Regions from separate parts of the Pandoraea sp. NPDC087047 genome, predicted to be linked through region 4. Evidence: predicted binding sites of a transcription regulator. Region 4 holds the regulator's gene; each other region holds the start of a gene.
The links. Region 4 encodes sigma-54, which starts transcription at its own class of promoters, with help from an activator protein. Its sites were predicted from a motif close to TGGCANGNAANCTGCTTT; they were not measured.

Region 1 (7,438 bases), on a different contig from region 4:
CCACGGCGTCCGGTCCGTGGCGGCGGATGACGTCGGCAAAGCGCGACGCCACCGTCTCCAGCGCGGTGTCCCACGTCGCGGGTGCGCGTGCGGCATCGCGTGCGCTGCGCAACTCAGGCATCAGCACGCGCCCGGCGAGCGACTGAGCGGTGAGTGGCAGCGTCATGCCCTTGCTGCACAGACGCCCGTAATTCGCCGGATGCGCGGGGTCGCCCTGCACACCGACGATGCGCTCGCCGTCGCTCTCGACGAGCATGCCGCAACCGACACCGCAATAGCAGCAGGTAGTTTGCGTGATGGTTGTCATGGGGGGCTCCGGCGCTCGGGAAGTCCAGAGAGATCAGGCCGCGACCGTCTCGGCGGCGTCGGCACTCACTGTCTCGTCAAACGACAGATACACCTCGCCCGCGTCGACCCGCACGGGGAACCGCTGTGCGCAACCCACATCGGGCGCGCAGGCTTCACCCGTCGTCAGATCGATGTTCCAGGCGTGCAGCGGACAGGTGACCTTTTCGCCGTGCACGATGCCTTGCGAGAGCGCGCCGCCCTTGTGCGGACACTTGTCGCGCAACGCGAAGACGTTATCGCTCTCGGTACGAAAGAGGGCGATATCGCCGCTCGGATGCGCCAACACCCGCGTGCCCAGACGCGGAATCGCGTTGACGTCGCACACATGCAGCCAGATCGGTTGGGATTGGGTCATGGTGATCTCCTTAGGTATTCGCCGCTTCGGTCGCCGCTTCGGTCGCCGGCGCCGCCAGCGGGGCCAGCGGGGTGAGCGGCCGGTACTCGCTGGCTTGCGCGCCGTCGATGCGCGCTTGCCACGGATCGGGCAGGCCGTCGAGCGAGAACAGCAGCCGCTCATAGAGGGTGCGACGGTTGGCGGCGTCCTCGACTACGCGCTGCTTCACATAGTCGAGACCGACACGGTCGATGTAATGCACCGTGCGATCGAGGTAGTAAGCCTCCTCGCGATACAACTGAAGGAACGCGCCGGTGTACTCCTTGACCTCCTCGGCCGTCTTCACCTTGACGAGGAACTGCGCGACTTCGGTCTTGATGCCGCCGTTGCCGCCCACATAAAGCTCCCAGCCCGAATCGACGGCGATCACGCCCACGTCCTTGATCCCGGCTTCGGCGCAATTGCGCGGGCAGCCCGAGACGGCCAGCTTCACTTTGTGCGGAGACCACATGTTCGCGAGCATCGTCTCCAGATCGATGCCCATCTGCGTGCTGTTCTGCGTGCCGAAGCGGCAGAATTCACTGCCCACGCACGTCTTCACCGTGCGGATCGACTTGCCGTACGCGTGCCCCGACGGCATGCCCAGATCGCGCCAGACATTCACCAGATCGTCCTTCTTCACGCCCAGCAAGTCGATGCGCTGACCGCCCGTGACCTTGACCATCGGAATCTGGTACTTGTCCGCCACGTCGGCAATGCGGCGCAACTCGCTCGCGTTGGTGACACCGCCCTTCATCTGCGGGATGACGGAGAACGTGTTGTCCTTCTGGATGTTGGCGTGCACGCGCTCGTTGACGAAGCGGCTTTGCGGATCGTCCACCGCCTCTTTCGGCCACGTGCTGAGCATGTAGTAGTTCAGCGCGGGACGGCACGTCGCGCATCCGTTGGGTGTGCGCCATTCGAGGAAGTCGAAGGCGGCGCGGTGCGTGGTGAGACGATGCTCGCGCACGGCGCGGCGCACGTCGGCATGCGAGAGGTCCGTGCAACCGCACACGGCCTTTTGCTTCGGGGCGGCGTCGTACGTCGAGCCCAGCGTGCTCATCAGAATCTGTTCGCACAGCCCGGCGCAGGAGCCGCACGAACTGGCGGCCTTGGTGTGCTTCTTCACCTCGTCGAGCGTGAACAGGCCCTTCTCGGTGATGGCCTTGACGATGGTGCCCTTGCACACGCCATTGCAGCCGCAGACCTCGTCGGTGTCGGCCATCGCAGCCGCTCGGCTCTGCCCTTGCGTGCCCACGTCGCCCACACTCGACTCGCCAAACATGATGCTGCTGCGCAACTCGCCCAGCGCGCGCCCTTCGCGCAGCAGCTTGAAGTACCACGCACCGTCGGCCGTGTCGCCATACAGACACGCGCCCACGAGCTTGTCGTCGCGAATCACGAGCTTCTTGTAGACGCCGCTTGCCGGGTCCGACAGCACGATTTCTTCGGTGCCTTCGCCACCGAGAAAGTCACCTGCCGAGAACAGATCGATGCCCGTGACCTTGAGCTTCGTCGAGAGCACCGAGCCGCGATAACTGCCGATGCCCATGAGGGCGAGGTGATTCGCACAAACTTTGGCCTGCTCGAACAACGGCGCGACGAGACCGTACGCCACGCCACGGTGGCTCACGCATTCGCCCACGGCGTAGATTCGCGGATCGTAAGTTTGCAGGGTGTCGGACACAACGATGCCACGCGAGCAATGCAGCCCCGCGGCTTCGGCCAGCGTGGTATTCGGGCGGATGCCCGCGGCCATCACGACGAGGTCGGCGGCGATCTCGTCACCGTTGCTGAACTTCACGGCGCGCACGCTGCCGTGGCCGTCGTCGAGAATTTCGGACGTCTGATGCGACAAACGGAACGCGAGGCCGCGCGCTTCGAGCGACTGTTGCAGCAGCTTGCCCGCCGTGCTGTCGAGCTGACGCTCGAGCAGCGTCTCGGCCAGATGCACCACGGTAACGTTCATGCCGCGCAGCTTGAGCCCGTTGGCGGCTTCCAGCCCGAGCAGGCCGCCGCCGATCACGACCGCATGGCGCTTGAGCTGCGCCGTCTCGATCATGATCTCGGTGTCGCGAATGTCGCGGTAGCTGATTACGCCGTCGAGATCCTTGCCCGGCACCGGCAGGATGAACGGGCTGGAGCCCGTGGCGATGAGCAGCCGATCGTAAGGCGCTTCGGTGCCGTCGGCACAGCGCACCACGCGGCGCGGACGGTCGATCTGCGTGACTTCCTTGCCCAGATGCAGCGTGATGCCCTTCTCGGCATACCACTCCAGCGAATTGAGCACGATGTCCTTGAACGCCTGTTCGCCTGCGAGCACCGGAGAGAGCAGGATGCGGTTGTAGTTCGGATGCGGCTCGGCCCCGAACACGGTGATGTCGTACTGCTGCGGGGCGATCTCCAGCAGCTCCTCGAGCGTGCGAATGCCCGCCATGCCATTGCCGATGACGACCAGACGAGGTTTGCGCATGGGGTCTTCTCCTGTTGCAGCGCCTTGAGCGCCCGAAAAACAAAACGGCGTCCATCCGTGCCGGAGCACAGAGGGACGCCGTTGTCCTGTGGGGTTCTCGCCGGCTGTCCCGCCTGACGTCGCCCCTGAATTCATTGCCGGCGACGCCTTTGCCGCTGGCGTTATAGCTAACGCAACAAGCGTGCCAGGCCGGACATCATCATCGGCAAAGCGTTGCCGGATAAGGAGAAGAAGGCGGGTTGTCTATGGGAAACGCCCGAAAAGCTGGCGGAATCTATTGCACCGCACCAGTGCGTCGCGGTGCGCCGCCCGACGCATATGCACCACGATGATGCGCCGCGCCGGGGCGATCAGCGCGACGTCGACGGCATCGACGGCTTGTGCCCGCTCACCTGCGCGCCCGCATCGGCAGGCAGACGCACGCCATCGATCAGCGCGAGCAGTGCGATCGCGCCCATGACGACGAACGTCCACCGGAAACTGGCGGTGCCGAACGGCGTCGCCCCAGCGACTTCGGTGATCTTGAGCACGAGCGCGCCGAGGGCGATGCCCATCCCGGTCGTCATCTGCTGGAGCGCGGAAAACAGGGTGCTCGCGCCACTCATGTCGCTGGGCGGTACGTCGGCAAAGCCCATCGTCGCGAGCGTGGTGAATTGCACCGACCGGCAGATGCCGCCGAAGAGCAGCACCAGCGCGATGACCCACAACGGGGTCGCTGGCGAGAGCAACGCGCACATGGCGAATCCCACGGCCACCAGCACGCCGTTGCCGAGCAGCACGCCGCGAAAGCCGAAGCGTCGCAGGATCGGCGTGGTCGCAGGCTTGATACCGAGGTTGCCCGCGAAGAGCGCGAGCATCAGCAACCCGGACGTCACCGCACTCATGCCGAACGCCAGTTGGAACATCAGCGGCAGCAGAAACGGTGCGCTGCCGATGGCGATGCGAAAGAGCGAACCGCCCCACACCGTCACAGCAAAGGTCTGCACGCGCAGCGCACCGAGATTGATGAGCGGATGGGGCGTGCGCACGAAGTGGCGAATCGACCACGCCATCGCCAGCAGTCCGACGGCCAGACACGCGATCACCATCGGCCAGTCGGCAGGTGTGCGGCTGGCAAGCTCGACGCCGAACATCAGCAGACTGGCTCCGACGCCGCTGGCGATGAACCCCGACAGGTCGAACGGCTTGCGCTGTCCCGGCGACGGCTTGACCAGCCACAGCGCCGCCACGAACGCGGCAATGCCCAGCGGCACGTTGATGAGGAAGATCCAGTGCCAGCTCCATGTCGACGAAATGAAGCCGCCGAGCGCCGGGCCGAGCACCGGCGCGGCCAGTCCCGGCCAGGTGATCGTGGCGATGGCGCGCACCAGCGTAGGCTTCGGCGTATTGCGCAACACGACCAGCCGGCCGACGGGCACCATCATCGCGCCCGCCAGTCCTTGCAGCACGCGGCACAGGGTGAACATGTCGAGACTCGTACTCATCGCGCACAGCACCGAAGCCAGCGTGAACAGCGCAATCGCCGAGGGGAAAACGCGGCGCGGGCCAAGCCGGTCCGCCAGCCAGCCGCTCGCCGGAATGAACGCGGCGAGCGCCACCAGATAAGCCGATAAACCGATCGAGAGCTGCGATGGCGCGACGCCGAAGTCTGCGGCCATCGCGGGTATCGAGGTGGTGATGATGGTCGCGTCGAGGTTCTCCATGAAGAACGTCGACGCCACGAGCAATGGCAACGCAGTCTGAGACGCCGTCAGCGCAGTCGTCGCACCGGGCGGCGCGGGCTGGGGCGATGCAGGGGACGACTGATGCGACGGGGACGGTTCGGACACGACGGCTCTCGGGGGCAGCGAACGCCAGCGAGTGTATTACAACCGCCGCGCCGCCGCTGCCGGAGATTGAGCGCCGCCAGTCTTGAGTCTTGTGTTGCGGCGCAGCGATCGGGCTGTTCAGCCGTTCAGCTTCAATCGTCCTGCATCAGAGCGCGCCCGATGATCAGTTGCTGAATCTGCGTGGTGCCTTCATACAGACGCAGCAGTCGCACGTCGCGATAAAAGCGCTCGACCTTGTACTCGTTGATGTAGCCTGCGCCGCCGTGCACCTGCACGCCGCGATCGGCCACGCGTCCGACCATCTCCGTGCAGAACAGCTTGGCGCACGACGCTAGGGTGCTCACATCGGCATCGCGCTTGCCCGCGGGTTTCGCGTCGTAACGCGCCGCGCAGTCCTGCACCATCGACCAGCCCGCATAGCGTTCGGCCTGACTGTCCGCGAGCATCGCCTGCACGAGCTGGAAGTCGCCGATACGCTGACCGAATTGCTTGCGTTCGCGCGCATAGGCCACGGACTCGGCGAGAATGCGCTGCGCCATGCCGCAGGCGAGCGCCGCCACGTGCAGGCGTCCCCGGTCGAGCACCTTCATGGCCGTCTTGAACCCCTTGCCCGCCTCGCCGCCGATGATGTTCGCCGCCGGAACACGTGCGCCTTGCAGCACGACGTCGCAGGTCTTGGTGCCGCGCTGGCCCATCTTCTTGTCGGGCTTGCCGAGCGACAGCCCTGGCGTATCGGCCGGCACGATGAACGCCGAGATGCCGCCCGCGCCGCCGCCGCCGGTGCGCGCCATCAGCGTGAACGCGCCCGCGCGCGGCGCATTGGTAATGAAGCGCTTCACGCCATCGATCACATAGGTGTCGCCGTCGAGCACGGCACGTGTCTTGAGCGCGGCGGGGTCCGAGCCCGCGTCCGGTTCGGTAAGCGCGAACGACATGATCAGATCGCCGCGCGCCACGCGCGGCAGCAGATCGCGCTTCTGCGCGTCGGTGCCGTCCATCAGAATGCCTTGCGAGCCAATGCCCACATTGGTGCCGAACACTGAACGAAACGCCAGCGATGTCTGCCCGAATTCGTAGGCCACGCGCACTTCCTGCACCATTGACAAGCCGATGCCACCGAATTCCTCGGGAATCGACAGGCCGAACAGGCCCATCGCCTTCATCTCGTCGACGATGGACGCGGGCACCTCATCGTGCGCTTCCACCTCGTTCTCGGCGGGCACCAGCCGCTCGCGGATGAAGCGTTGCACCGCCGCGAGCAGCAACTCGAACGATTCGTTATCCAGTCCTTTCGATGTCATCGCCCTTCCTTTGAAATATGCCGTAACACTTTCGCGTGTCTCATTCGAATGCGGCTATCTTACCCGCGCACGCCCCCGCGAGGCGCGCCACGCGTGGCTGCGCCGTCATTTCCCGCGAGCCTTCCCACGATTCCTTCGTCTGGCGCAACACCCTATTAGCTAGCATCCTAATTATTAGTTAACATATAATCTATCGCCATGACCTCCCTAGAATCGCTCCGCTTTGCCTTCACCAGCCATCTGCTGCTGGCCGGCAAACAGTGGCGCCAGTTATCGCAGGGCGCGATCGTCGAATACGGTATTTCCGCGGCGAGCGCAGGCCCGTTGCTGTTCATCCGCCGCCTCGGACAGGGGGTGCGGCAGGTCGAGCTCGCGGAATACGTCGGGCTCGAAGGTGCGTCTCTCGTGCGACTGCTCGATCAGTTGTGCGCCGCGGGTCTCGTGCTGCGCGAAGTCGATGCCAGCGACAGGCGCGCCAATGCGCTGCGGCTCACGGAGGCTGGCGAAGCGCTCGCCGAAAAGCTCGAAATCGAACTCAGCCAGTTGCGCGCGAAGGTGTTCGCAGACATCCCCCGAGAAGATTTCGAAGCGGTGTTGCGTGTGTTCGAAACGCTCAACCGCGCGGCCGGCCCGAACGGTGCCATCCTCGCGATGGAGCCCCCCAAGAAGTAAACCGTGTTCACCTGGCCATCCTCACGCGACTGGATTTTCTCGATCAAGGCGTTCGTCGCCTCGATGCTGGCGCTCTACATCGCGCTCGCGCTCGGTCTGCCGCGCCCGTACTGGGCGATGGCCTCGGTCTATATCGTCTCGCACCCACTCACTGGCGCCACGCGCTCCAAAGCGCTGTACCGCGTGCTCGGCACGTTGCTGGGCGCGGCCGCGTCCATCGCCTTCGTCCCCGCGCTCGTCGATACCCCCGAGTTACTGATGGCGGCCATCGGGCTGTGGACCGGCACGCTGCTCTATATCTCGCTGCTGCATCGCTCGCCGCGCAGCTACGTGTTTTTGCTCGCGTCGTACACGCTGCCGCTTATTGCACTGCCCGCCGTGAATACGCCGTCCGGCATCTTCGATATCGCGATTGCGCGCTCCGAAGAGATCATTCTCGGCA
Region 2 (7,438 bases), on a different contig from region 4:
ATGATGTCCTCGGCGTACAACATCCTCCCAGCGCTGACACGGACCTATGCGGCCGCGTATTCGCGCGTCGATATGAAGCTCGGGGAGACGTTGCCCAATCTGCTTGCCGAAGCCGTGCGCGCCGGGCAGACCGACGTGGGCATCATGTATCGCCCGGAGGATCTCACCGGGCTCGATACGGCGACCGTCTTTCGTGAGGAGATGGTCGCGGTGATACCGCGCACGCACGCGCTGGCGAAAGTGCGCGTGCTCGACGCAGCGCAGCTCGCCGAAGAATCGTTCGTGAGCATTCCCCGCGAGATCGCGCCGCTCGTCTACGACCTGATCGTGACGCACTGTCGCCGCGCGGGGTTCTCGCCGCACATTCGGCTCGAGACCAATTTGCAGCAGACGATCATCAATTTAGTGGGGGAGGGGCTCGGCGTGGCGATGGTGCCGATGTCGATGAGCAGCGCGAGCGCGTCCGGCAACGCGGTGTTCAAGCCGCTGCGCAACGCGCCGGTGGCGGAGGTGGCGCTGCTCTGGAGCCGGGATAACCACAACCCCTGCGTTGCAACGTTCGTGGAGAATGCGCGCAACGTGTGGCGCGAGATGCAGCGCGCGCCGGGGGCGCGGCTGGTGCCCGATCTGCCGGACACCAGCCTGCGCTGAGCGCGGGGGGGAATGACGGAAACGACGCGAGCGCGCCGTCAGATTTCCAGAATGCCGGCAGCCACGAAGCCGCCGTCGACCGGGAGAATGTGGCCGGTCACATACGAGGCGTCGTCCGACGCGAGGAAGCTGACGGCACCGGCAATCTCGCGCGGCTGGCCGTAGCGCCCGAGCGGGGTCGTCTCGGTGTAGTGGCGGCGCGAGACCTCCGAATGCAGCACCTGCGTGAGCGGCGTGTCGATAGGCCCCGGCGCCACGGCGTTGGCGGTAATGCCCAGCGGAGCGAGCTCGATCGCCATCTGACGCGTCAGTCCGATCACGGCTGCTTTGGAGGTGCCGTAAGCCGTGCGTCCGCCGCTGGCCAGAATGCCCGCCACCGACGCCAGATTGACGATCCGTCCCCAGTGCTGCTCGCGCATGAGCCGCGCGGCGTGCTGTGCGCACAGCAGCGTGCCCGTGACGTTCACGGCCATGACCTGATGCCAGTGACCGAGCGGATAGTCGAGAAACGGAAACGTCTTGGCGATCCCCGCATTGTTGACAAGCACATCGCAGCGGCCATGCCGTTGCGCGATCTGTGCAAAGCCCCCGGCAATCGATGCCTCGTCGCCCACGTTCATGGCGAGCGCCCACGCGTTGCCACCGGACGCGCTCAATGCTGCCGCCGTTTCTATTGCCGCACCTTCATTCAGATCGGCAACGACCACGGTCATGCCGTCCTTCACCAACCGTTCACAGATGGCCGCACCAATGCCCATGCCGCCGCCTGTCACTACTGCAACTTTCTCCATCATGCTATGGACTCCTAAATTTACAGATTTCTACAGCTCGGGCTCCGCCGCCAGCAGCGCGGTGGAGCCCGTCGGTGATATCGCTAAACCGTCAGGGGCTTTGCGTTACTTCAGGAAACCGATCGAGATCCAGGGGATGAATACGACGACGAGCAGCGCGACGAGCAACGCGCCCATGTACGTCCACATCCGGTTGAACACCTTGTCAGGCGATGTCTTGCCGATGGCGCAAGCGGCGTAGAAACCGACACCGAGCGGCGGCGCGAACAGGCCCATGCCCATCGACAGGATCACGACCATTGCGTAATGCACGTCGTGAATCCCCAGCGAGCGCGCGACCGGGAACAGCAGCGGCCCGAACAGCACAATGGCCGGAATGCCTTCGAGCACGCTGCCGAGCACGATGAACACGACCATCGAGATGAGCAGGAAGCCCACTTGCCCGCCGGGCACGCCGTGCATCAGACCGACGAGCTTGGCCGAGAAGCCGGACTGCGTGAGCGCCCACGCCATGGCCGTGGCCATACCGATGATGAGCAGGATCGCGCCCGAGAGCGCCGCGGTTTCCGTGAGCAGCGGGTAAAGGCGTTTGAAGTTCAGATGCTTTTTGAAGGCATGGACGACCAGACCGATCACGATCGTGTAAGCGATGCCGATGGTCGACACTTCGGTAGCCGTCGCTGCGCCTTCGATGACGGCCGTGCGGATGAGGATCGGCAGCGCGAGCGCGGGCAGCGCCACGATAAAGGTCTTGCCGATGACGCCCCAGGGCGCGCGACGCGCGGCGCTCGGCGCTTCTTTGCGCGAGCGGGCGAAGCACACCACGACGATGGCGAGCGTGGCGATCACGGCGGGCAACAAACCGCCGACGAAGAGCGCGGTGATCGACACACCGCACACGGCCCCAATGGTGATGAGTACGAGACTCGGCGGAATCGTCTCCGTCATCGCGCCGGTGGCCGACAGCAACGCAACGAGGTCTTCCTGCTTCGAGCCCCGTCGTTGCATCTCAGGAAAGAGCGCGGGGGCGACGGCCGCCATATCGGCCGCCTTCGAGCCAGAGATGCCCGACACCAGGAACATGGCCCCGAGCAGCACGTATTGCAGGCCGCCGCGCACGTGTCCGAGCAGCGAGGCCATGAATTCGATCAGGCTGCGCGCGAGCCCGCTCATTTCGATGAGGGCGCCGAGCAGCACGAACAGCGGCACCGACAGCAGCACGAGGCCGGACATGCCCTCGTCCATGCGGCTGACGACGATCTGCAACGGCGCATCGGTCACGAGCGCCAGATACGCCAGCGTTGCCGTACCGAAGGCAAAGGCAATCGGAATGCCGCCCGCCACGCACGCGCCCACGATCAGCACGAAGAAGATCAGCAGGTTGTAGTTGCCCATCGCAATGAGCGCGGGACGCCCGAGCCAGAGGGCAGCGCCCAGCGCGGCGACGAACAGCACGCCCAGGCCGAACTGACGCAGGCTGGAGCAGCGCGCCATGCGCGAAATAGCGGCAATGAGCATGAGTGCGGCGCCCACCGGCAGGGCGGCGGCGCGCAGCCCGTCCGGAATTTCGAGCGCCGGCGTGGTGATGTCCATCTGTTCGATGGCATGCGTGTACGCGGGCATGATGATGAGCGCGACGAACACACAGACCGTGAGCGCGGCCATGGTCTGGAACCAGTCGCGCCACGCGGCGGGAAGTTTGTTGACGATGGCGGACAAGCGCATGTGCTCGCCCCGGTCGAGGGCGAGCACGGCGCCCAGCATCGAGAGCCAGATGAACAGAATCTGCGCGAGCTCGTCCGACCAGGTGAGGGGATTGTCGAACCCGTAACGCGAGATCACGCCCGCGAGCAGGATGAGAGTCTCCGCCACCACCAGCAGCACGGCAGCCGCTTCGGTGACTTTCATCACCGCGCGGTTGACATGGCAGAAGAGGCGGGCGAGCGCGTGCGTGGGCTCGGCCGTCATCGTCAACGTTTCCATTTACGCGAGCTTCCCGGTGTACTTTTCCAACATGGCCCATGCCTCGTCGCCGAACTTCTTGTGCCACTCGGCGTAGAAGCCTGCGGAGCGCAGCTTGTCGCGGAACTGCTCGTTGTTCGGTGCGTTGAACACGAGACCTTTCTGCTTGAGCTCGGCCGTCACGCCGTCGTTGAGCTTTCGCACGTCGTCGCGTTGCGCCACGGCGGCGGCGTTCACGTTGGCGGTGACGATGTCCTGCAGGTCGCGGGGCAGCTTGTCCCACTTCTGCTTGTTGGCGAGGAACCAGAAGCCGTCCCACATATGGTTCGTCATCGACACGTACTTCTGCACTTCGTAGAGCTTCGCCGTGGTCAGCAACGCCAGCGGGTTTTCCTGCGCTTCCACAATATGCGTTTGCAGCGCCGAATACACTTCTGCGAAGTTGATCGACGTGGGCGACGAATCGAACGCACGGAACATCGACGTCCACAGCGGGCTCGTCGGCACGCGAATCTTCAGGCCCTTCAGATCGGCCGGCGAATTGATCGGACGGCTGCTCGTCGTGATCTGGCGATAGCCGTTCTCCCAGATCTTGTCGAAGGCGAACACCGTCGTCTTCGCGATCTGCGCGCGCACGTGAGCACCGAGATCGCCGTCCATGGCCGACCACACCTGGCTGTAATCCTTGAACGCGAAGCCCACGCCCGAGATCTGCGCCGACGGCACGAGCGTGCCGAGAATCAGCGGTGAGAGCGTGAAGTAATCGATGGCGCCCGAGCGGATCTGACTCAGCATGTCGCTGTCGGAGCCGAGCTGATTGTTCGGGTAGATCTGGAAGTCGACGCGGCCTTTCGATTGCTCTGCGATCTTCTGCGCCATCTCCTTGGCGCGAATGTTCATCGGATGACTGACCGGGAGGTTGTTGGCGAACTTCAGCGTGAATTCGGCAGCGTGGGCTTGCGTCTGATACAAGCCGGTCGCGGCGGCGGCCGATGTGGCGGCCACAACCTTGATGAAGTGGCGGCGATCCATGGTGCTCATACTGCATGTCTCCTGTTTATAAGTTTGGTGACTGCGTCTGAAGCGCGAGACATGCACGCGTGTTGCCGTGCAACGTCCCGGCCAACTCGGAAGGCAATGCGCGAGGTTCGCGCGCTGTGCCGGTAGTGCGGCTCGCAAGTGGCTGGATCATCTTACGCAAATCGAATGCCAGTTCGGGGCCCGAACGGGAAAACCCTTACGTTGTTAAGCATTAGTGAAATCCCGTGCTTCTTGCCGGCATGGCCGCGCCATGCGTTATCAGGTGGAACAAGCCTCCTGCCGCGGCGCACGGCACGCGGCGTGCTTTGCTGCACATGCGATGGAGCTGCAACGGGGGGGCAGACCCCCTGTGACACCTGTCGCATTTCGGGTTCGCCTTGCGACACCTGTCGCATCCTCATGCGCGAGACATGCGACAGGTGTCGCACGCGCTCACGTCGCCGAATTTTTGCTGCGGCACAGCAAACTTGCCGCCTCCGATCTCGCTTCCCTTGCCGCCGAATTCACTTGATGCAGCGGTGAATCCCGCTTTACGCTTACGTCAATTGCGAACGCGCCACAAGCGCGAGGTGTGGATGGAACGCGCAATGACGACTGAATGAGCTGTCGACGTGACAGACGTGGCTTGTGTCTCGGTCTGGCATCGAAATTGCTCACCGGAGTCTGGATGACCCCATTTTTCCGGAGACACTTCATGGTTGCTGCATGCCTTACCGGCTGGGCCCACTCCCAGTTCGGCAAACTCGATAACGTCGATGCCGAAGTCTTGCTGGCCGACGTCGCTCAAGCTGCACTCGACGACGCGGGCCTCGCGCCCGAGCAGATCGATTCCATTCACGTTGGCACTTTCAATGGCGGTTTCCTGTATCAGGACTTTCCGTCGTCGCTCGTCTTCAACCGGATTCCCGGTCTGCGCTTCAAGCCCGCCACGCGCTACGAAAATGCGTGTGCGACGGGATCCGCCGCCGTGCATGGCGGGCTGCAATCCATCGAAGCGGGCAAGGCCACGCATGTGCTCGTGATCGGCTTCGAGAAGATGACCGAACTCGCGACGCCGCAGGTCGGCGAAGTTCTGCTCAAGTGTTCGTATGCGCGCGAGGAGGCCGGCATTCCCGGAGGCTTCGCAGGTGTATTCGGCACCATCGCGCAGGCGTACTTCGAGCGGTATGGCGACCAATCCGACGCACTGGCACGCATCGCCGCGAAAAATCACCGCAATGGCTCGGTGAATCCGTACGCCCATATGCGCCGCGACTTCGGTTATGACTTCTGCCGCAACGTCTCCGAGAAGAACCCGTTCGTGGCCGGCCCGCTCAAGCGCACCGATTGCTCGATGGTGTCCGACGGTGCGGCGGCACTCGTGATTTCGAAGGCCGACGTGGCGCGCACGATGCCCAAGGCCGTCGGCTTTCGCGCGGCGGTGCAGGTCAATGATTACCTGCCGCTCTCGCGTCGTGATCCGCTGGCGTTCGAAGGCGGGCAGCACGCCTGGCGTCAGGCGTTGGGTGTCGCGGGCGTGTCGTTGAAAGACTTGTCGCTGGTTGAGACGCACGACTGCTTCACCATTGCAGAACTGATCGAGTACGAGGCGATGGGACTTGCCAAGCCCGGGCAGGGCGCGAACCTGCTGGCCGAGGGATTGACCGAGAAGAACGGTTTGCTGCCGGTCAATCCGTCGGGAGGCCTGAAGGCGAAGGGGCACCCGGTGGGCGCGACGGGCGTGTCGATGCACGTCATGGCGGCAATGCAACTCACGGGCACTGCGGGTGAGATGCAGATCCCCGGCGCGAAACTCGCGGGCGTCTTCAATATGGGCGGCGCGGCGGTGGCGAACTACGTGAGCATTCTCGAAGCGCGCTAAGCGCACCAAGGAGATCGCAGACATGCTCAAGAAGGTCATGAATCTCGGCCGCCTGCTGGCCGACGTTGCACGTCGTCATCCGAACGAACCCGGCGTGATCGTCGGCGACAGGATCCACACATGGGGCGAGATCGACGCCCGCGTGAACGCCGCCGTCGACGCCCTGCGCAAGCTCGGCGTAGGAAAGGGCGACAAACTGCTGGTGCACTCGCGCAACAACCTGCCGATTTTCGAGAGTGCGTGGATCGCCTTTCGACTCGGCGCTGTCTGGGTACCGACGAACTTTCGCATCACCGCGCCCGAGGCCGCCTATCTGGGCCAGTCGAGCGGCGCCAGCGTCATGATCTACGACGCAGGCTTCGCGGGCCATGTCGACGCCGTGCGCGCGGCGTCCCCGGCCTTGCGCCATGTGATTGCGCTGGGCGCGCCGCGCGCGGGCGAATTGCATTACGAGACGGTGGTGGCCGAACATGCGGGCGCGCCGTCTTATGAAGCGGAAGTCGAGTACGAGGATCCCTTGTGGTTCTTCTACACGTCGGGCACGACCGGGCATCCGAAGGCAGGGGTGCTCTCGCACGGGCAGATGGCGTTCGTTGTGACCAACCATCTTGCGGATCTGATGCCCGGCATCACATATCGCAGCCGCTCGATGGTCGTGGCTCCGCTCTCGCACGGTGCGGGCATTCACGCCATCGTCAACACTGCGCGCGGTGCGGCGAGTGTGCTGCTGCCCGGCGAGAAGATGGATGCGCAACAGGTCTGGCAGGCCATCGAGCGTCATCGCGTGGACAACATGTTCACGGTGCCGACCATCGTCAAGATGCTGGTCGAAGATCCGGCTGTCGATCAATACGACCACAGTTCGCTGCGGTTCGTGATCTATGCCGGTGCGCCGATGTACCGCGCCGATCAGAAGTACGCCCTGCAAAAACTCGGGCGCGTGCTGGTGCAGTACTACGGGCTGGGCGAGGTGACGGGCAACATCACGGTGCTGCCGCCGTGGCTGCATGGCGAGGACGACGACGCACCCGATGCGCGCATCGGCACCTGCGGGCTGCCACGCACCGGCATGGAGGTGGCGATCCTTGACGAGCAGGGCGCGCGTCAGCCAGCATTCGCCTCGGGCGAGATC
Region 3 (7,438 bases), on a different contig from region 4:
GGTTGGCGAACGTGGCGCGCTGCGCCGTGAGGTGATCGCCGCGGTGCGTGGCGTACGAGTTGAAGTCTTCTTCCGGCAGGCCCATCTTCGCGAGGTATTCCCCCGCGGCGCTGTCGGCCATGATGGCGTTGGACGGCGAGAGGTGATCGGTCGTGATGTTGTCGCCCAGCACCGCCAGCGCGCGCATGCCGCGCAGCGTGCGCTCGCCCGCGAGCGCGCCTTCCCAATAGGGCGGACGGCGGATATAGGTGCTCATCTCGCGCCAGTCGTACAGCGGTTCGGCCTGCTCGCCCGGCTCGCTCGATACCGCGAACATCGGCTCGTACACGCGGCGGAACTGCTCCGGTTTGACGCTGGTGGCGATGATCGCGTCGATCTCTTCGTCGCTCGGCCACAGGTCGGCAAGTTTCACCGGCTTGCCGCTCGCATCGACGCCCAGCACATCTTTCTCGATGTCGAAGCGGATGGTCCCGGCAATGGCATAGGCCACCACCAGCGGCGGCGACGCGAGAAACGCCTGCTTCGCGTACGGATGGATACGGCCGTCGAAATTGCGGTTGCCCGAGAGCACCGCCGTGGCGTAAAGATCGCGCTCGACGACTTCCTGCTGAATCACCGGATCGAGCGCGCCCGACATGCCGTTGCACGACGTGCAGGCATAAGCGACCACGCCGAAGCCGAGCGTCTCCAGCTCCGGCAGCAGCCCGGCAGCTTCCAGGTACAACGTGACGGCCTTCGAGCCGGGTGCGAGCGAACTCTTGACCCACGGCTTGCGGGTGAGGCCCACGCGATTCGCATTACGCGCGAACAGCCCGGCCGCGATCATATTGCGCGGGTTATTGGTGTTCGTGCAGCTCGTGATCGCCGCGATGATGACCGCGCCGTCAGGCATCAGGCCCGGTTCGTTCTCGACCTTGCCGCTGATGCCACGCGCGGCCAGCTCGCTCGTCGGCACACGCTTGTGCGGGTTCGACGGACCGGCGATGTTGCGCACCACACTCGACAGATCGAACGTCAGCACGCGTTCGTACTGCGCGTTCGCGAGGCCGTCGGCCCACAGGCCGGTCTGTTTCGCATAGGTCTCGACGAGCGCAACGAGCGCGTCGTCGCGGCCGGTGAGCTTGAGGTACTTGATCGTTTGCGCGTCGATGTAGAACATTGCCGCCGTGGCACCGAACTCGGGGGCCATGTTCGAGATCGTCGCGCGGTCGCCCAGCGTGAGGTTCGCGGCACCTTCGCCGTAGAACTCCAGATAGGCGGACACCACCTTTTCCTTGCGCAGGAACTCGGTCAGCGCCAGCACGATGTCGGTCGCCGTGATGCCCGGCTGCGGCTTGCCCGTCAGGTCGACACCGACGATATCCGGCAGACGCATCCACGACGCGCGCCCGAGCATCACGCTCTCCGCTTCCAGACCGCCCACACCCACGGCGATCACGCCCAGCGCATCGACCATCGGCGTGTGCGAGTCGGTGCCCACGAGCGTATCGGGATAGGCCACGCCGTGCGTCACCTGAATCACCGGGCTCATGCGCTCCAGATTGATCTGGTGCAGGATGCCGTTGCCCGGCGGAATCACGTCGACATTGCGAAACGCCTTCTTCGTCCAGTTGATGAAGTCGAAACGGTCTTCGTTGCGGCGATCTTCGATGGCGCGGTTCTTCGCGAAAGCATCCGGATCGAAGCCGCCGCACTCCACCGCCAGCGAGTGATCGACCACGAGCTGCGTTGGCACCACCGGATTGACGAGCGCCGGATCGCCGCCCTGTGCGGCGATGGCGTCGCGCAAGCCCGCGAGATCGACCAGCGCGGTCTGGCCGAGAATGTCGTGGCACACGACGCGGGCCGGAAACCACGGGAAGTCGAGATCGCGACGTCGCTCGATCAGTTGCCGGAGCGAGTCGGTGAGCGCCGCCGGATCGCAGCGGCGCACCAGGTTTTCGGCCAGCACGCGCGACGTGTACGGCAGCGTGTCGTAAGCGCCCGGTGCGATGGCCTCGACGGCAGCCCGCGCGTCGAAATAGTCGAGCGACGTCCCGGGCAGGGATTTACGGTATTCGATATTCATGTCTTACCGCTTCTCGATCGGCACGAACTGGCGGTCTTCCGGACCGGAGTAATTGGCGCTCGGACGAATGATCTTGTTGTCGATGCGTTGCTCGATGATGTGAGCGCTCCAGCCGGACGTGCGCGCGATCACGAACAGCGGCGTGAACATCGCGGTCGGCACGCCCATCATGTGATAGCTCACGGCGCTGAACCAGTCGAGGTTCGGGAACATCTTCTTGACGTCCCACATCACCGACTCCAGACGCTCGGCAATGTCGTACATCGCCGTGTTCTGCTGCGCCTTCGACAACTCGTGCGCGACTTCCTTGATGACCTTGTTGCGCGGGTCGCTCACGGTGTAGACCGGGTGGCCGAAGCCGATGATGACTTCCTTGTTCTCGACGCGGTGACGGATATCGGCCTCGGCTTCGTCCGGCGAGTCGTAACGCTTCTGGACTTCGAACGCCACTTCGTTGGCCCCGCCGTGCTTCGGGCCGCGCAGTGCGCCGATGGCGCCGGTAATGGCCGAGTGGATGTCCGAGCCCGTGCCCGCGATCACGCGTGCGGTAAATGTCGACGCGTTGAATTCGTGCTCGGCGTACAGGATCAGCGAGGTATGCATCGCGCGCACCCACAGGTCCGACGGCTTCACGCCATGCAGCAGGTGCAGGAAGTGACCGCCGATGCTATCGTCGTCCGTCTCCACATCGATGCGCACGCCATTCTGGCTGTAGTGATACCAGTACAGCAGCATCGAGCCGAGGCTGGCCATGAGGCGGTCGGCGATGTCGCGCGCGCCCGGAATATTGTGGTCGTCCTTCTCCGGCAGCACGGTGCCGAGCACCGACACGCCCGTGCGCATCACGTCCATCGGGTGAGCGGCGGCGGGCACGGCTTCGAGCGCGTCCTTGACGGCGGCCGGCAGCCCGCGCAGCGACTTGAGCTTGGCCTTGTAGCCACGCAGTTCGGCTACCGTCGGCAGCTTGCCGTAGACCAGCAGATAGGCGATCTCTTCGAATTCCGAGGTCTGCGCCAGATCCAGAATGTCGTAGCCGCGATAGTGCAGATCGTTGCCCGAACGGCCCACGGTACACAGGGCCGTGTTGCCTGCGGTCACACCCGACAGGGCGACGGATTTCTTGGGCTTGAAGCCGGTGGCGGTCGTCTCGCTCATGTTCATTCCTCCAGGATCAGGGGTTCGTTATTTCTGTTGTGCGAACAGCGCGTCGAGCTTCTGTTCGTAAGCGTGGTAGCCGATGCTCTCATAGAGCTCGGCGCGCGTTTGCATCGTGTCGAGCACCGCCTTTTGAGTGCCGTCGCGACGAATCGTGTGATAGACGTTCTCGGCCGCCTTGTTCATGGCACGGAACGCGGAGAGCGGGTACAGCACCAGACCGACCTGCGCGCTCTTGAGTTCTTCGACAGTAAACAGCGGCGTCGAGCCGAATTCGGTAATGTTCGCGAGCACCGGCACTTTGACCGCGTCGGAGAACTGGCGGTACATCGGCAGCTCGGTCATCGCTTCGGGGAAGATCATGTCGGCACCGGCTTCGACACACGCGCAGGCGCGGTCGATGGCGGCCTGAAGCCCTTCGACGGCGAGCGCATCGGTGCGCGCCATGATGACGAAATTCTCGTCGGTACGCGCATCGACCGCCGCCTTGATACGGTCAACCATCTCCTGCTGGCTCACGATGGCCTTGCCCGGACGATGGCCGCAGCGCTTCGCGCCGACCTGATCTTCGATGTGCATCGCGCCTGCGCCGAACTTGATGAGCGACTGCACCGTGCGGGCGATGTTGAATGCCGACGGGCCGAAGCCGGTGTCGACGTCCACGAGCAGCGGCAGATCGCACACGTCCGTGATGCGGCGAACGTCGGTGAGCACGTCGTCGAGCGTCGAGATGCCCAGATCGGGCAGGCCGAGCGAGCCGGCGGCCACACCGCCGCCCGACAGATAGATCGCCTTGAAACCGGCCGCCCTGGCGAGCAGCGCGTGGTTGGCGTTGATCGCGCCGACAACCTGCAACGGTTGCTCGGTCTTGACGGCCTCGCGGAAGGCGGCGCCGGCCGAACGAATGGTTTGCGTCACTTGAGTCCCTCGGTCGTGTGGGGTGCGGGCGGTGCTCTTGACTCACCTGCGCGCACCGGGTTGAGTCGCGGTATGTCACCCGATATGTGCCCGTCATGCATCGGCTACGGCGAGTCACGCATCGTCACGGATAGTTATGGCTACATCGTTAGCAATGCGCGTGCCAGCGATGCGCCCCGGCGCGCGCCGCCATCGGCTTTTCGCGTCTGTGGAGATTTCCGGGCATCTAACGCCTTCATTTATCGAAGGAAATTCTTCGCTGATGTGACGTTTACGTCAAGTTGAAATTCAACGCTTTCTGCGGATGTTTTGTTGCACGATGTTTCATTTTGATACATCAATGAAATTTCAGGTTTCATCATGATACGATAACGTTCACTGCCTGCGACCGCCGCCGCGCACTTGCCGACGCTCCCCGCCATGCCGAACTCGATGCCCGCAGATTTGCCACCGCGCCTGCCCGCGACCGCCGCAGGCTTGTCACGCGCCGGGTCAACGCCCGCCGCGCGAAAACCGGTGATCTGGGCGGTCGGCATCAGCAAGCTCGGTGAGTTGTATCGCGACATTGCGCCGGACTACGCCGGGCTGGCCGACGTTCATATCGTCGACAAGGGGTACGAAGCGCTCGTCGACGCGCTGGAGAGTCTGCCTGCCGGGAGCGTCGACGGCGTCGTGGCCGCTGGCTCGCACGGCGACTTCCTGCGCGAGCGCCTCGCGTTGCCGGTGGTGCTGGTCAAGGTGACGGGGTCCGACGTGATGCACGCACTGGCCCGCGCAAGGCGCTCGCTGCCGTCTTCCTCGCCCGATTCCCGAATCGCACTGGTGTCGTATGCGCGCCCCGCCCAGGAGTTCGAGCGCTTCAAAAGCGCCTTCCATCTCGACATCGCGCAGCACACTTACGTCGACGCTCAGAACGCCGAGGATCTCGTTCACCGGCTGCGCGACGAAGGCATCGAGGCCATCGTCGGCCCGGGGCTTGTCACGCAACTGACGGAGCGTGCCGGGCTCACCGGCATCTTTCTTTACTCGCAGGATTCGGTGCGCGCGGCGTTCGACACCGCGCTGGAAGTCGCGCGCGTGGGGCGCATCGAAGCCCAGCGGCGAGAGCGTCTCAATACGGTGTTGCGGCATTTGCACGAAGGCGTGGCCGCTGTCGATCTGGACGGGCGCATCGAAGCGATCAATGCGTCGATGGCGGGCATGCTCGGCATTCCCGTCGCCGATGCCGTCGGCCACCGGCTCGACGCGATTGCTCCGGCGCTCGACATCGCCCGCACGCTGGAGAGTGCGAGTGCCGAACTGGAATCGATCGTGTCGATGGCGGGCAAGACGTGGGTCGTCAACCGCATTCCGCTGCTCGATCAGGGCACGCTGACCGGGGCGTTGCTGACCTGTCAGGACTCGCAGTCGTTTGCGCGCGTGGACCGGTCGCTGCGCTCGCGTCATCGGCCGCGGCATCTCGTGGCGCGTTACCGTCTGGACGATCTGATCGGCGATTCGGCCGCGATGTCACAGGTTCGCACCCTCGCGCGGCGTTACGCACGGACCGATTCGACCGTGCTCGTGCATGGCGAGAGCGGCACGGGCAAGGAGTTGCTGGCGCAGGGCATTCACAACGCCAGCCGCCGCCACGACTATCCGTTCGTCGCGATCAATTGCGCCGCGTTTCCGGAGACGCTGCTCGAGAGCGAACTATTCGGTTACGAAGACGGCGCATTCTCGGGCGCGCGGCGCGGCGGCAAGGCCGGTCTGTTCGAGACGGCGCACAACGGCACCATTTTTCTCGACGAAATCGGCGAGATGCCGATGCCGCTGCAAACGCGTTTGTTGCGGGTGTTGCAGGAGCGCGAAGTCCTACGTCTCGGGGCCAACGAGCCCGTGCCCTGCGACGTGCGCGTCATCGCCGCCACGCACCGCGACCTTCGTCAGCAAGTCGCCGCCGGGGTGTTTCGCGAAGACCTTTATTACCGTCTGAACATTCTGCGCATGGTGTTGCCGCCCTTACGCGAGCGCATGGACGATCTGCCGCGCCTCACCCCGCTCTTTCTGGAGCGCGCGCTCGCCCGCGCCGGGGCGCGCATGAGTGTCGATGCCTTGCAGGCGTCGCTGCTGCCGTTGCTCGCCGCCTATCGCTGGCCGGGGAATGTTCGGGAACTGGAGAATCTGCTGGAGCGCATCGCCGTCGTCTGCGCCGACGTGGTCGACGCGCGAGAGATCGGCCGGGCACGCTTGATTGAGATTGCCCCGGAACTCGGGACGATGCAGGAGACGTTCGCGTTCGATGTTTCAAAAACGAACGGGGGACGGAAAATCCCTGACTTGGGGTGGGGAATGACGGGAGCAGCGGGCAAGGACGTCGAAGCGCCACCGTTCGCCCCGCTCACGGGACGCGAACGCCGGGCGGCCGAAGAACTTGCGCGCATCCACGCCACGCTGGCGGCGTGCGGCGGCGATCGCAACGCGGCCTGCGAAGCGCTCGGCATCAGCCGCTCGACGCTCTGGCGCAAACTTCGCACTAACGACTGAAGCGGCCGGTACCGCCCTGCTGGCAGGGGAAATCAGCACCGGCCAAGCCGGCCCAATTGGCCCAATCGGGCCAATCAGTGCTGGTGACGGATGCGCTCCCACATCTCATGCCAGTCCAGCCGCTTGTGCTCGGACGGCTCGTCGTGATGCGTCACCCAGAAGTGATCCACGAGCATGCCGATCGCGAAGCCGACGAGCAGCGCCACCAGCATCATCGAGACATTGATCATGGACATGGAAGCCTCCTGTCGATAGGAATTACGGTTCCATTCTAGTCAAACGCATGGCAAACGGCGTGGCGACTAGCGAACGGCGCAGGCATAAAAAAACCGGGATCGAAATCCCGGTGCTTCATTCCTTGCGGACCATGCGCGCGACGCGCATGGAACATCAACGCAATGCTTACCAGGTCGCAATCAGCGCGCCCTTGAACTGCGTGTCGATGAATTGCTTCACTTCGTCCGAGTGGTAGGCGTCGACCAGTTGCTTGACCCACGGCTTGTTCAGGTCTTGCGTGCGCACGGCGATCAGGTTGGCGTACGGGCCCTTCAGATCTTCGATGGCGATGGCGTCACGCTTGGGCACCAGACCGGCTTGTGCAGCAAAGTTGGTGTTGATCGACGCGGCGTCCAGGTCCTGCAGCGCGCGCGGCAGTTGAGCGGCTTCCAGTTCCACGATCTTGAGCTTCTTCGGGTTCTCGACGATGTCCAGCGGCGTGGCGTTCTTGCCGTCCAGACCAGCGCGCAGCTTGATCAGCCCTTCCTTTTGCAG
Region 4 (7,438 bases):
GGCCCAGACCGCGCACTTCCAGCAGGTTTTGCAGCAACGGTGGGCAACGGCCCTCGACGAAATCCGGCCCGAGGCGCACGAAATCGACCGCGTCGTCGGCGACCAGGCCGTGGCCGCGGCTGATCAGTTCCAGGCCAAGCTCGCTCTTGCCGAGACCGGAGTCGCCGGTGAGCAGCACGCCCATGCCCAGAATATCGATGAAAACGCCGTGCATCGTGGTTCGCGGGGCGAACACACGCGAAATGTACATGCGCAGGCTGTCGATGACCGACGCCGTCTTCAACGGCGTGGTGAACAGCGGTGTGGACGAGCGGGTACAGCGCAGCACCAGATCGGGCGGGACTTCATGGCCGTCGGCAACCACGAGGAACGGCGGCTCCAGCGCGATGACTTCGCCCATGTGCCGCTTGCGGTTTTCTTCCGTCAGCCGCTTGTAATAGTCCAGTTCAGCCTCACCGAGCACCTGAATCCGGTTCGGGTGGATGAGGTTCAAGTGACCCACGAGGTCGGCGCTGGAGGTGGCATTGGCCACGCTCTCGGGCGTGAAGCCGCGCTCCCATCCCTCGTGGCCGGTCAGCCACGACAGGCGCAGCGCCGCGGCGTTGTCGTCGAAAATGCTTTGCGCGTTGATGCCGGTCAGTTCCACCGCGTCGCCTCGTTCGGTTGGATGTGAGAGCTACTGAATTCGTCTGTGTTCGCGGGCGGTTCGTACCGGGTGGCGGCGGCTCAGGGCTGCCAGTTCGCGAGCGCGGTATGGATTTCGTCGGCGCTGGCTGCGCTGGTCAATGTCTCGCGCATCGAGCGATCGGAGAGCAACTGCGCAATTTCCGACAGGATCTCCAAATGCTGCTGCGTCGCCTGCTCGGGCACGAGCAGGAAGAACAGCAGGGAAACCGGCTGCCCGTCGGGGGCTTCGAAAGGAATGGCATCTTCGAGGCGCACGAACGCTGCCATCGGATGCTTCAGGCCTTTGATGCGGCCGTGGGGAATCGCCACGCCTTCGCCGAGCCCGGTCGAGCCCAGACGCTCGCGGGCGAAGAGGTTGTCGGTGACCAGGGCGCGCGACAGGCCGGCATTGTTCTCGAAGAGAAGACCGGCTTGCTCGAAGACACGCTTCTTGCTGGTGACAGACAGTCCAAGCAGGATGTTGGACGCAGGTAAGAGTTTGACTAAACGGTTCATCTTGTAATGCGGGCGAACGCTTAGTCGCCCTCCAACCCCCGATTGACCTCGCATTATAGACCACCCGCTGCCGAGCCCGCGGCAATACACGGAACTGCGCGGAACCATACAAAAGGGGCCGTTCAACGGCCCCGCGGTGGGTGATGCCAGACTTACGACAGACGGATATGCGCTCGGGTGGTTCCGTGCGGGTTTTCGTCAGTGTCAGCCAATGCGACTACCACGCCTGGACAGAGTTATTGCAGCGGTTCCGCCTCGGGAGGTTGCTGGTGCTTGATGGCCTCGCGACCGTGATCCTGAACCTTATCCTTGTACTGCACTACCTTGCGGTCGAGCATGTCGATCAGCTTGTCGATGGCGGCATACATATTTTCGTCACACTTCTCGACGAAAATTTCCTTGCCCTTGAGATACACGGTGACGCTGGCGATCTGGCGTCCGGCCTTCTCCTTGGTCTTGTCGACAGAGAGGATCACCTCGGCGCCGATGAGCTGGTCGAAATGCCTCAACACGCGTTCGAGCTTGTTGACGACAAATTCGCGCAGGGACGGCGTGAGTTCGAGATGGTGTCCACTGATCTTCAGATTCATAGCTGCTCTCCTTGCTGAAATGCCGAAGTGCAGGCCACGTCATCAGCGACGCTGGCTAGCGGGAGTGCGAGCCATTGGCATGACGCAATGTCGCACTGCGGCGTTATGCCCCAGCGAGCCAACATGGCACACCAGGACTGTCCTACAAAGATTTGCGCAAGTTCACTGCGGGGATTCGCATCGCCTCGCGGTATTTCGCGACAGTGCGCCGCGCCACCACAAAACCTTGCTCTGCCAGCAGTTCCGCGATACGGCTGTCGGAAAGGGGGCTCTGCGGGTCTTCTGCTCCTATGAGTTGCTTGATGAGTGCGCGGATGGCAGTCGACGAAGCGGCGCCCCCGGCTTCCGTTGCCACGTGAGATCCGAAAAAGTACTTTAGCTCAAAAGTTCCGAATGGAGTGAGCATGTACTTACTCGTCGTCACCCGTGAAATCGTGGATTCATGTAAACCCAGCGTATCAGCAATCTCGCGTAAAACCAAGGGCCGCATGCCGATTTCGCCATGCGTGAAGAAGTTCTTTTGACGCTCGACAATGGCCTGCGCCACCCGCAGGATCGTATCGAAGCGCTGCTGGATGTTCTTGATGAGCCAGCGGGCTTCCTGCAACTGCTGTTGGAGGTTGCCGGTCCCCGGATCGTTCCGGTTGTTTCGGAGAATGCGCGCGTACATTTCGTTGATGCGCAGGCGCGGCATCACTTCGGGATTTAGCTCGGCGAGCCACCCGCTGCTGCCCTGCTTGCGCACGAGCACGTCGGGTATGACGTAGTCGGCCTGCGGCGAGCCATAAGCGGCGCCGGGGAACGGGTCGAGGGACCGAATCAGTTGATGGGCGGCGCGCAGGCCGTCTTCGGTCACCCCTAGCAGGCGGCGCAGACGCGTGTAATCGCGCGCGGCGAGCAGTTCCAGGTGATCGGTGACGATCCGCAGCGAGAGCGTGCGCACGCCGCTGGCGGGCAGACGCTGGAGCTGCAAACGCAGGCATTCCGCGGGGCTGCGGGCCCCGACGCCGGCCGGATCGAAACTTTGCAGCAGGGCGAGCGCCGCGTTGATCTCTTCGGTCTCGAGCGCCAGTTCTTCGGGCATGTCCGCCTCGATCTCGTCGAGCAGGGTGCCGAGATAGCCGTCTTCGTCGAGCGATTCGATCAGGAATTCCACCAACGCGCGGTCGCGCGGGCTGGCCTTCGTCAGGCGCAACTGGGCCAGCAGGTGTTCGCGAAGATTGGGATGATCGATGTGCAGTTGCGGACGGCCGTTGTCGTCGTCGTCCGACGCGCTACCTGAGCGGGCGAAGTCGTTCAGACTCCAGTCGCCGCCGTTGTCCTGCGCGTTGTCGTCGAAGCGGGCTTCGCCGTCGAGTTCGCGCGATTCGTCGTGACCGTTGGCGGTCTCGGGGCCGTTATTCGTGCTGCTGAGCGACGTGCTCCGCTCGTTTCGCAGCGACCCGTCCGTGCCCACACGAACCGAGCCGGCGAGCCAATCGTCCTCGCGCTCGAGCATCGGGTTCTGGGTGAGGGCGTGCTCGACTTCCTGCTGGAGTTCGAGCGTCGACAGTTGCAACAACCGGATCGATTGCTGCAACTGGGGCGTGAGGGTCAGGTGCTGCGAGGTGCGAAGTTGAAGAGTCGGTTTCATAGCGTGTCTCGCCTTCATTGTAGAGGCTTTGTCACGTCAACGGAACCGGCCCGGCTGCCTATCGAAGGCAGGGTTTACATGCGGAAAATTAGCTTTACATCCGGAAATTTTCGCCCAGATAAACGCGCCGGACGCTTTCGTCGGCAACGATCTGGTCAGGCGTGCCGGCGGCGAGCACCGAGCCTTCGCTGATGATGTAGGCGTGATCGCAGATGCCGAGCGTCTCGCGTACGTTGTGATCGGTAATCAGGACACCGATACCTCGGTCCTTCAGGAAGCGAACGATACGCTGAATTTCCAGCACGGCGATCGGATCGACGCCCGCAAACGGCTCGTCGAGCAAAATGAAGCGCGGCTGCGTCGCCAGCGCCCGCGCGATTTCCACGCGACGGCGCTCGCCGCCCGAGAGCGACATGGCCGGATTCTCGCGCAGATGGCTCACCTGGAGTTCGTCGAGCAGCGCTTCAATGCGGCGTTCGATCTCGTCGCGCTTGAGCGGTTTGCCCTGTGCATCGATCTGCAATTCGAGCACGGCGCGAATATTGTCCTCGACCGTCAGCTTGCGAAATACCGACGCTTCTTGCGGCAGATACGACACTCCCATACGGGCGCGCTCGTGAATCGGCAGTTCGCTGATACGGTTGCCGTCGAGCTGGATTTCGCCGTCGTCGGCGGGCACCAGACCCACGATCATGTAGAACGACGTCGTCTTGCCGGCACCGTTCGGCCCGAGCAAACCCACGACTTCACCGCTTTTCACGTCGAGCGAAACGTCCTTGACGACGGTACGTGCGCCGTATTGCTTCTTGAGCGAGCGCACGACGAGCGCGCTGGGCTTGCCCGAAGGCGCGGTATTCGGGTTGAGGGCCGAAGCGTTGCTGTTGGCAGAATTACTCACGCGGATTCCCGATGTTCTTGGAGGGAGACAGCGGCGGCAGATCGCCCTTGGGCGGCGCTGCGGCCGGCTTGCTCGCGCCGCCCGGCGGCGTTGCCTGTGCACCCGTCGCATTACGCGGAGCGAGCGTAGCGCGCACACGGCCGTTCGGATTGTTGGGGTTGACCTGATCCGCACCGCTGTTGGCGGTGTACACCTCGTTGTATGTGTCGTACGTGATCACGCTGCCGTGAATCTCGTCGAGCACCTTCGTGCCGCCGGCGAGGCGCTTGAGCGTGGCCTGCGTGGTCAGCGTAGCGACTTCGGTCTTGCCGTTGTAGTAGATCGTCTGGCCCCAGCCGTCGATGTACTCGTCGACGCCGTCGCGCTTCTGACGCATATAGGCGAGCGGGCCGCCCGGCTTGTAGTAAGCCGTAGCGTACTGATAGCCCTCCGGATCCTGAGTCACTTCGACGCGATCGGCCTTGAGGAGAATCGTCCCCTTGGTCATCGTCACGTTGCCGGTAAAGATGTTGACCTGCTTGAGGTCGTCATAGCTCATGTGATCCGACTCGATGTTGAGCGGCTTGTCGCGGTCGGCATGCTCGGCGTGAGCCAGCGGCGACGCCAGTGCGCTGAGCACGGCGAAAGCGGCTGCCAGCGCGCGCAGGGCACGCATCGATACGGAGGCGGGTCGCAGGTTAAGGCGATCGGTCATGGGGTCTTGGAGCCCTGTTTGGTCTGAGGTGGCGCGCTGGGCGCGGCCGGCGATGCCGGGGATTTGCCGCCTAGCTCCGCCGGCTGGATCGTGCCGTGAACATTGCCGAGCAATTGTACGGCGCGCGAGATGTTATTGAAAATCATGCCGGTGCCGAACATCACGGACGAGCCGCGAATCAGCTCGACGGGCAGCTCCGTGCGTACGATGTCTTCGTTCACGAGCACCTGGAAGTGTTCCGACAGCGCACGCATTTCCGGATCGCGCGGCCCGGCCTGGCGCACCACGACAGCATCTTCGTACATATCGACGATCGACATATCGGCGTTGAGCGTGCCGCGCTTGCTCGTGGCGGTCACTTCCGGCTGATCCGGCGTGAACGCCCGCACCGCAGGCATCGTCATGGCCGTGGTCTGATCGTCTTCGAAATGCGTCATGTGAACGGCGTTGACGCGGTACTGCGTCATGCCGCTGGGCGAGAGCATGGAGATCACCATGTCGTCGGCGTAGTAATCGGGGATGTGCTGTTTCACGTACGGCGTGCGATCGGCGTCCGACGGCAGCGTACGTTGCACGAGCCAGTAGGTTCCGGCGGCCAGGCACGCGAGCACGACGATGGCGAGCAGCGAGGCAGGCGAGACGCGTTGAATGGCCATGAATGGATCGGCTCCCTCGACGCGTCAGGCGAGCGCTTGCGCGAGCAGGGCGTCGTAACGTCCCTGAGCGCGCAGGATGAAGTCGCACAGCTCGCGCACGGCGCCCTCGCCGCCGCGGGAGTCCGCGACCCAGTGGCAGCGCGCCTTCACTTCCGCGTGGGCGTTGGCCGGGCAGGCCGCGAAGCCGACGCGCGTGAGCACGGGCAGATCAGGCCAGTCGTCGCCGATGTGGCCGCAGACGTCGGCCTCTACGGACAACTTGGCGCACAGGTTTTCGAACGCAACGCGTTTGTCGTGCACACCCTGATAGACATGCGCGACGCCCAGATCCGCCGCCCGCCTGGCGACGATATCGGATTTGCGCCCGGTGATGACGGCCGTCACGATGCCCGACTCGGCGAGCAGCTTCAGGCCGTGGCCGTCGAGCGAATCGAAGGTCTTGATGACCTCGCCGGCCGGACCGTAGCGCAAGCCGCCGTCGGTGAGCACACCGTCGACATCGAACGCCATGACTTGCAGGCGGGCAGCCCGCTCGATGGCGGCGGCTGCGTCGAATGGAGTAATGCGGGGTTGACTCATGGAATGGAGACTCACACGACCTTGGCGGCAAAGAGGTCGTGGACGTTCAGCGCGCCCACGAGGCGGCCGTTCTCCGTCACGAGCAATTGCGTAATGCCGAAACGCTCCATCAGCTCGGCGGCTTCGGCGGCAAGCTGATCGGGACCGATCGTGCGCGGGCCTGCCTTCATCACGTCGACCAGCGTGAGCGACGTGAAATCGAGCGTGCGCTCGAACAGGCGGCGCAGATCGCCGTCGGTAAAGATACCCACGACGTGATCGTCGGCGTCCACAATGGCGGTCATGCCGAGCCGCTTTTGGGTCATTTCGACGACGGCGTCGGACAGACTGGCGTCGGTGCGCACTCGCGGAATGGCGTCGCCGGTGCGCATGACGTCGCGCACGAAAGTGAGCAGACGCCGGCCAAGCGCGCCGCCCGGATGCGAGCGGGCGAAGTCTTCGGCGCCGAAACCGCGTGCGTCGAGCAGCGTGACGGCAAGCGCATCGCCGAGGGCGAGGGCTGCCGTGGTGCTGGCCGTAGGCGCCAGACCCAGCGGGCAGGCTTCCTTTTCGACGCGGGCGTCGAGATGCACGTCGGACAGACGTCCGAGGCTCGAATTGGCGTTGCCGGTCATGGCGATGAGCTTGGCGCCGAGGCGCTTTATCATCGGCAGAATGCTCACGAGCTCGCCCGTTTCGCCGGAATTGGACAGGGCGACGACGACATCGTCTGTCGTAATCATGCCCAGATCGCCATGGCTGGCTTCGGCGGGGTGGACGAAAAATGCGGGTGTGCCGGTGCTGGCAAATGTGGCGGCCAGCTTGCGGCCGATGTGGCCGGACTTGCCCATCCCGGTGACGACCACCCGTCCGCGGCATGCGAGCAGGAGCATGACCGCTTCGAAGAAGCTGTCGTCGAGGTGCGCGGAGACGCGTTCGATGGCGTCGGCTTCAGTGCGCAACACCTCCCGGGCGACCTCTAGTGCCCGGCCTGGATTGATTTTCGCTATCATGCGCGGAGTATATCAAAACGGACGCGGCGCCGAGGGACAGCCGCGCCACGCCTGGCCCCGCGCCCGTCCGGGGCATCGTGCGATGCGTGCCGGTTTCCGTTCGCGGGCCACTGCCGGGGCGTCACTGGCACGACCCTTGCATGACACTCGCCGGGCAAAGCGGCGCAAAACGCCTTGCTCCCCCGGAAAAACTCAGGAAACCGACCCTAGCTGA

Region 1: the regulator sigma-54 is predicted to act here: its motif matches at 3,364-3,381, upstream of nirB (nitrite reductase large subunit NirB).
Region 2: the regulator sigma-54 is predicted to act here: its motif matches at 5,084-5,101, upstream of ACIPHM_RS12125 (acetyl-CoA acetyltransferase).
Region 3: the regulator sigma-54 is predicted to act here: its motif matches at 4,290-4,307, upstream of prpB (methylisocitrate lyase).

The regions. Positions count from the first base shown of each region.
Region 1 covers NZ_JBIUZU010000005.1:482,764-490,201, reverse strand. Annotated here, with positions in the region: gene ACIPHM_RS12425 (molybdopterin-dependent oxidoreductase) at 1-307, opposite strand, end outside; gene nirD (nitrite reductase small subunit NirD) at 341-703, opposite strand; gene nirB (nitrite reductase large subunit NirB) at 714-3,194, opposite strand; gene ACIPHM_RS12410 (MFS transporter) at 3,545-5,023, opposite strand; gene ACIPHM_RS12405 (acyl-CoA dehydrogenase family protein) at 5,155-6,324, opposite strand; gene ACIPHM_RS12400 (MarR family winged helix-turn-helix transcriptional regulator) at 6,523-6,996, shown strand; gene ACIPHM_RS12395 (FUSC family protein) at 7,000-7,438, shown strand, end outside.
Region 2 covers NZ_JBIUZU010000005.1:415,121-422,558, forward strand. Annotated here, with positions in the region: gene ACIPHM_RS12105 (LysR family transcriptional regulator) at 1-651, shown strand, start outside; gene ACIPHM_RS12110 (SDR family NAD(P)-dependent oxidoreductase) at 690-1,445, opposite strand; gene ACIPHM_RS12115 (TRAP transporter large permease subunit) at 1,548-3,410, opposite strand; gene ACIPHM_RS12120 (TRAP transporter substrate-binding protein) at 3,426-4,445, opposite strand; gene ACIPHM_RS12125 (acetyl-CoA acetyltransferase) at 5,140-6,306, shown strand; partial or broken gene ACIPHM_RS12130 (acyl-CoA synthetase) at 6,317-7,438, shown strand, end outside.
Region 3 covers NZ_JBIUZU010000006.1:326,930-334,367, forward strand. Annotated here, with positions in the region: gene acnD (Fe/S-dependent 2-methylisocitrate dehydratase AcnD) at 1-2,068, opposite strand, end outside; gene prpC (2-methylcitrate synthase) at 2,072-3,223, opposite strand; gene prpB (methylisocitrate lyase) at 3,251-4,141, opposite strand; gene ACIPHM_RS14010 (hypothetical protein) at 4,381-4,677, opposite strand; gene prpR (propionate catabolism operon regulatory protein PrpR) at 4,658-6,667, shown strand; gene ACIPHM_RS14020 (hypothetical protein) at 6,742-6,903, opposite strand; gene ACIPHM_RS14025 (MetQ/NlpA family ABC transporter substrate-binding protein) at 7,070-7,438, opposite strand, start outside.
Region 4 covers NZ_JBIUZU010000003.1:175,109-182,546, forward strand. Annotated here, with positions in the region: gene hprK (HPr(Ser) kinase/phosphatase) at 1-646, opposite strand, end outside; gene ptsN (PTS IIA-like nitrogen regulatory protein PtsN) at 727-1,236, opposite strand; gene hpf (ribosome hibernation-promoting factor, HPF/YfiA family) at 1,419-1,772, opposite strand; gene ACIPHM_RS06380 (RNA polymerase factor sigma-54) at 1,915-3,423, opposite strand; gene lptB (LPS export ABC transporter ATP-binding protein) at 3,500-4,303, opposite strand; gene lptA (lipopolysaccharide transport periplasmic protein LptA) at 4,296-4,997, opposite strand; gene lptC (LPS export ABC transporter periplasmic protein LptC) at 4,994-5,653, opposite strand; gene ACIPHM_RS06400 (KdsC family phosphatase) at 5,678-6,232, opposite strand; gene ACIPHM_RS06405 (KpsF/GutQ family sugar-phosphate isomerase) at 6,244-7,224, opposite strand; gene ACIPHM_RS06410 (cation:proton antiporter) at 7,438-7,438, shown strand, end outside.